DNA from 2 places in the Psychrobacillus sp. MER TA 171 genome. Region 2 is predicted to be linked to the other one. Evidence: riboswitches for the same ligand, from Rfam matches in the RefSeq annotation. Region 2 holds a riboswitch; the other holds the start of a gene.
The links. Region 2 has a riboswitch for preQ1 ahead of M3627_RS15860 (QueT transporter family protein). Riboswitches for the same ligand answer to the same signal wherever they lie in the genome.
Positions count from the first base shown of each region.

Region 1 (3,427 bases), on a different contig from region 2:
GCCTAGCCTAGTAGCTAAGCCTATTTTTTATACCTCCCTTAGACGCCTTGCTTTAAGAGCAAGCCCTTGGTTCAGTATCAAGGCACCTATCATTTGAATGACTGTCTTCACAATTACTTGGCCGACAATTGCTGCGGGTACAGCTTCCCACGGTATAAATCCTGCTCCAAGTGGACTCAATCCAACGATTACGAAAACAACAGAATCAAGAAGACCTCCCACAATCCCACTGTAAAAAACTCTCCACGCCATTGGTAACTTTAAGCGTGTATAGATTTCTGTATCTGCTGTCTCGGCGATTACAAAAGATAAAGCAGATGCTACCACAATCATTAAAGTATCTCCAAGTGCAAATGATGCAGTCCCTGATAAGAGTAATGCTAAGAAGATAAATAAATATGTTTTAGCTCTACCATATTTGTTTTGCACAAGATCTCGAAATATAAAGGTTGCTCCAACAAAAAGCGTTCCCATAGGAACGATAAACATGCCAAACTCTAACGGTGCAAATCTAGCCGTCACCACATTTGCAATAACAATAGATAATAAATAAAATAATATTCTCATTATGCTTCTCCTTTAAACATCACTAACTTTGTAAAGGTTAGTACCGTTTATATATTCTTTTCCTCAAGTTCTCGCTTCGTATTTAAATACTCCTCAAGCCCATTTTCACGTAATTTACATGCTGGGCACTCTCCACAACCATCTGCAATGATTCCGTTATAACAGGTTAAAGTTCTTTCTCTCACATACTCAAATACACCAAGAGAATCTGCTAGCTCCCATGTTTGTGCCTTGTTGATCCACATTAATGGTGTATGAATGACAAAGGAACTATCCATTGATAAATTTAATGTCACATTCATCGATTTGATAAAAACGTCGCGACAATCGGGATACCCACTAAAGTCTGTTTCACAAACCCCTGTCACGATATGCTTTGCTCCTACTTGACTAGCTAAGACACCAGCAAATGAAAGAAAAAGCAGATTTCTTCCGGGAACAAATGTTGAAGGTAGCTCACTTTTATCCCCTTCTTCAATTTTGATCTCCTCGCGTGTCAATGCATTAGCTGCAAGCTGATTTAGTAATGACATATCGAGCACATGATGTTCGATGCCAAGCTCTTTTGCTATTTCTTTTGCACAGTCAATCTCCAGGCGATGCCTTTGACCATAATCAAAGGTCACGGCCACCACTTCTGCAAAATTTTCAATCGCCCAGAACAAACAAGTCGTACTATCTTGCCCTCCACTGAATACAATAAGTGCTTTACTTTGTTTCATGTATAAATCTCCTTCACGACGAAAAACAGCACACTAAGAGAAGTGCTGTTTTCATCTTAGTTTTTTTAAGAGGGTCGCTAATAACCTCTTCCTTGCTAACAAGGATCTATTTAATTAATTTTATTTATAAGTAATCGTCTAGAAGTAAGAAGTTCCTAGTTCCTATTCAATTCCATTTATCGATTATCAATATTTTCTGGATTAAGATCATGGTTCATTAAACGATAGCTCGCGATTTCCTCATATTTTGTTCCTGGTCGTCCATAGTTGCACCACGGATCAATAGAGATACCACCACGTGGTGTAAATTTCCCCCAAACCTCAATATATCTAGGGTCTAGCAGGTTGATTAAATCATTCATAATAATGTTCACACAGTCCTCGTGGAAATCACCATGGTTTCTAAAGCTAAATAAATATAGCTTCAGCGATTTACTTTCCACTATTTTTTTATCTGGGATGTATGAAATATACATAGTAGCAAAATCAGGTTGTTGCGTTATTGGACATAGACTCGTAAACTCTGGGCAATTAAACTTCACAAAATAATCTCGATTAGAATGTAGATTGTCTACTGATTCTAATACTTCAGGCGCATAGTTAAATGCATATTGCACTTTTTGATTTCCTAATAAGGTCAAATCTTCTAATCCTTCAGCTGACTTTCGGCCAGACATAAAAAAACCCCCTTGAAAAGTAATACCAAATCTTTTCAAGGAGAGGCTGCAACATTTTCTATAAAACTTTACAGGATTAAAACAAAAAAGCCATGTCCAGTTATGGACATGGCATGTTCGTCATGTATCCATAGTTTTTTATAGAGGGTATCTGCTATGAACCTCTCCTGAAAAATTTCAGGTATTTATCTAAAAAAATAATATAATACATGGAGATAAATGTCAAATTGAATTATTAATGTATTACTCTGTCCTTACTATGAAGGTTTCATAATAGTTTAGCCCCTTCAATGAAATAATTGGTAATCTTTTATTTTCTAAAATCAATTATTATGGTAGAATTACTTTTTGTGAATGAAAGGTAATACAAAAGTTATAACAATGACCATTTTATAGGACTTTAACAAGGATAAAAGTCATCTATAAGTATAACGACGATTTGCCGAAGGATAAAAATTAAAAAGGGGCTCCTCATTATGATAAGAAGTTTTAAAATGTCTATTAAAACCAAAATCTCTACTATAATTACTATAGTAGTTGCAACCAATATTCTACTAGGTTTAATGGGTTTATTTAATCTACAAAATGTCCAATCTTCGTTAGAAGAGAGCTTGGAGAGTAGGTCTAAAAATTTGAATTTATTGCGAACAGTTGGAATCGACTTTCATCAAATGTATATAGCTGAAAAAAATCTCTATTTATATGAACCAAGTACTAGTGCCTTTAAAGATCAATTAGAAGAATATAATGGTCAAAAGGTAGATATCGAAGAAAGATTTTCAGAGTATTACTCAAATATTATTAATCTCCCAAACGAAAAAAAACTAGCGCAAGCGCATGAAGATATGAAAGAAGAATACTTTACAATCTCGAATGAAGTTGTTCAGTTACTATCCTCTTCCAATCCTTCCGACCGTGAACAAGGTATGTTGTTATCTCAAAATGAAGGATATATAAAATTTGATGCAGCAGAAGAATCCTTAGATGTAATTGGTGATTTATATTTCGATAATAACGAAATCATGTTAAAAGAAGTAAAAGAAAAGTATTCTCTTCTCTTTACAGTTACATGCATTGTAATCTTACTTTGTTTAATAGTTAGTTCGTTACTAGGTCTATTAGTTATTCGTTCTATCAATCGTCCGATTCAAACATTAAGAAATAGTGTTAAAAAGGTAGCTGAAGGCGATTTAACAGTAAATATTAAATCATTTGCAAATGATGAATTAGGGGAATTATCGAAGGATTTTAATTTAATGACTGAACAAACGAAACAATTAATATCAACCGTCAGAAATACAGTAGAACACCTTAGTGATTCTTCCCATCAACTTAGTTTAATCTCAGATGAAACTAGTGTAACTGGTGAAAAAATAAGCAAAGAAATTGTGGAAATTGCTGAGGGAGTGACAAAACAAAAAGTCTTAACAGAAGCAACCGATCAAAAAACCTTGGAACTTT
Region 1 covers NZ_JAMAWN010000024.1:2,216-5,642, forward strand. Annotated here, with positions in the region: gene M3627_RS17020 (VUT family protein) at 28-567, opposite strand; gene queC (7-cyano-7-deazaguanine synthase QueC) at 615-1,289, opposite strand; gene queF (preQ(1) synthase) at 1,466-1,966, opposite strand; PreQ1 riboswitch class I at 2,091-2,137, opposite strand; gene M3627_RS17035 (methyl-accepting chemotaxis protein) at 2,443-3,427, shown strand, end outside.
Region 1: linked by a shared signal. The riboswitch ahead of queF (preQ(1) synthase) and the one ahead of M3627_RS15860 (QueT transporter family protein) in region 2 are both predicted to bind preQ1.

Region 2 (3,427 bases):
ACGCTAGCGCAAAAGCCTAAGCAGGAGCAAAGTGACGAGGAAATTGAAGTCCCATGCCTTGCAGAAAGCGTCCGTCGTAACGGAAAACAACTATATTTTATTTGGAGGAGAGTTATGTCCCGTCCTTCTTTATAATTCATTCAGTAACCCTTAGCTTTTCCTCTATTCTCTCTAGAACTTTTTCAAAATAATCTAATGGATGAGGCACAAAGCTCTCCTTACCTACATTTTTTTCTATACTACACCTTACTCCTTGCTCGTCGATCAATATTCCTTCTATCTTAATAGATTCTACGTTACCCCTCCATAGCCCCATAAAAGACGAAAACTCAGTTCTAACAATTCCAGCTACCTCTTCTGTTTGTAATGTAAATGCATCCCATGTGGGAGTAGCTTTATAAACAAAGTTATGAGCAAACTCCTTATCGATTAACTCCTCTGAGATAATCGTGTAGCCTATTACCCCTAAGGACTCCAGCTCCCTAAAAGCTACTTCGATCCCTAGTTCCTCTTCTACCTCTCTTACCCCGTCTTCTACTGATTCTATTGATAACAGATGACCAGCTGCCGTAATATCCAATAAGCTTGGGTAATCTTTTTTCTTATCACTCCTTAGCTGGAGATAGATGTAATCCACTCCTTCTTCTCTACAGACAATCCAGCAATGAAAGGTTTCATGCCAAAGTCCTAACCTATGTATTTCCTCACGAGTAGCCACTCCCGTAACATTTCCTCTATGGTCGAACGTTTTCAGCAATTCCATGTGAAGACCCCTTTTAAAATAATCATTTTTTATTCTATATGGTGTTTGAGTTGAATATATTTAAATATTGCAGTCATATAAAACTCGTAGAAAGAAAATAGGTGATTCCAATATGATAAAGCTTCTATTATCCTTCAGTCTGACATTACTAGTTTTTATTCTACCATTTCCATCGGTTAGTCTCGCCACTGAAAGCAATTCATCTGTGGATCATACAGTTGTCGAAAAACATATTAACAGATTATTAAATAAGAAAATAGAAGATAGCCGTCCTCCCGTCCCACCTTCACCAAAGAAAGCTAACGTTTACTTAACCTTTGATGATGGGCCAAATAAGTTTACAACTATTAACCTTCAAACTCTTAAGCAATACGAAGTTAGTGGCACATTCTTTTTTTTAGGAAAGCATATGAAGGAACATGAATCCATTGTGAAAGCTGTAGCAAAAAATGGGCATTATATTGGGACTCATAGCATGACGCATGACAAGACTAAGGTTTACAAAAACGCAGAAGCCTTTATACAAGAAATTAATAGCGGGGTTAGCCTGATCGAGCAGATGACGGGGCACAATCCAAGGCTGATTCGTGTACCTTACGGAAGCAAGCCACATGTAACAACAGCCATGCAGGATAAACTTATTAAACAAAACTATAAGCTTTGGGATTGGGATGTGGACTCTAACGACTGGAGATACACTGATAAGCAGTATAAAGAAATTGTTAAAAACGTTCAGTTGGAAACAGAGAAAGCGTACAAATCGGGTGACAAAGATATTATTATACTCCTTCATGATAGAAGCCAAACTACTAAGGCACTCCCTCTTATTATTGAATGGCTCCAAGAAGAAGGCTACACACTTAAAACATATGAAGAAGAAAAGCATATAGTTCAAAATTTCCTTCGTGACAAATCATTATAAAAGACAACTTAAACCATGAGTGGCCACAGCCTATTCATGGTTTTTTCTATTTCCCATGCTAATCTTTAAACTACCTTTATGTTGGAACTTCTTGACATCCTACCTCTATTAGCCTATTATTATGGATTGTTCGATAAATTAACGTGGTTCGAGAACCTCCCACGGTAAAAAACTAAGGAGAAATGAATATGAACATAAAAACAATTGCTACAAGTGGAATCATTGCAGCTTTATATGTAGCTGTCTCTATGCTAGTGGCTCCTATCGCATTTGGTGCTTTTCAGTTTCGGATATCCGAGATGTTTAATCACCTCATAATATTCAACAAAAAGTTTTTCTTTGGAATTGTAATTGGTGTATTTATTACAAACCTTTTCTCTCCATTAGGACTCTACGATTTAACTTTTGGTGTCGGACATTCCATCCTCACTCTATCTATTAGTATACTGATAGGGAAATTTGTTAAGAATAAGATTTGGCATATGATTTTAAACACTGTATTATTTACATTTACTATGTTTATCATCGCGATTGAACTGCATCTTGCGTTTGATATAGAACTATATTTTGCATTCGATATTGCTAATCCTTTTTATTACACGTGGTATACAGTTGCTTTAGGTGAATTTGTAGTAATGGCAGTAGGCATACCATTAATGCTTGCCTTAAATAAACGTTTAAAATTTAAGGAACTCATATAAAAAAGTAGAGCCCTCCGTTATGGAGGGCTCTTACTTTATTCCTTTACAAACTCAATCGTGCTTCTTACTGTATCTATAGGTCTCACTAAGCCTTCGATTTGAGCACGTTTCGACTCTAAAAATGGTGGCAAGGAAAGCTTTTCTCCTAAAGTTTCATAAGGCTCGTCACCCATGAATCCAGGACCGTCAGTCGCAAACTCAAATAATATTCCATTCGCCACTCTCGCATATAGGGATTGGAAGAAGAAGCGATCTACGAATCCAGATGTATTGAATCCAAAGCTTTCGATGCGCTCTGTCCACTCATCTAAAACCGCTCTGTCTTCTACGCGGAATGCCGCATGATGCACTGTTCCGAAGCCTTGACGACCAGCTGGAAGAACAACATTCTTTTCTACAATCACCTGCGCTCCGTTTCCACCTTCTCCAACCTCAAACAAGTGAAAATCTCCGTCTTTCGCAATCTCTTTAAACAGTAATACCTTTTCTAAAACTTCTTTCATATAGTCAAACTGTGCAATTCGAATGTGGATCGGTCCTAGTCCAGTGATGGCATGCTCTAAAGGGATAGGCCCTTTTTGCCAAGGTGTTCCTGATTCCACTCCTGTATTATACTCATCAGAAATTAATTGATATTGCTGGTCGTCAAAGTCAACAAAAGAGAGAACCTTCACTCCGAACTGCTCCTGTATACCACTGTGTTTAACGTTCAAGCGATCAAATCGTTTAACCCAGTAATGGAGGGAATCATCCGTTGGAACGCGAAAGGACGTTTTGAATATTTCATCCGTTCCATGTGTACCTTTTGGAATTCCCGGAAAATCAAAAAATGTCATATCTGTCCCTGCTCCACCAACATCATCTGCAAAAAACAAATGATATGTTTGAATATCGTCTTGATTCACCGTTTTCTTTACTAATCGCATTCCTAATACGTATGTGAAAAATCGATAGTTTTCTTCTGCACTGCTCGTAATTGCCGTTACATGGTGTAATCCCTTTAAATGATTCATATATGGTAAACCTCCTGTTTTATCTCTA
Region 2 covers NZ_JAMAWN010000020.1:48,136-51,562, reverse strand. Annotated here, with positions in the region: gene M3627_RS15870 (NUDIX hydrolase) at 137-763, opposite strand; gene M3627_RS15865 (polysaccharide deacetylase family protein) at 876-1,685, shown strand; PreQ1 riboswitch class I at 1,823-1,867, shown strand; gene M3627_RS15860 (QueT transporter family protein) at 1,874-2,386, shown strand; gene M3627_RS15855 (ring-cleaving dioxygenase) at 2,422-3,399, opposite strand.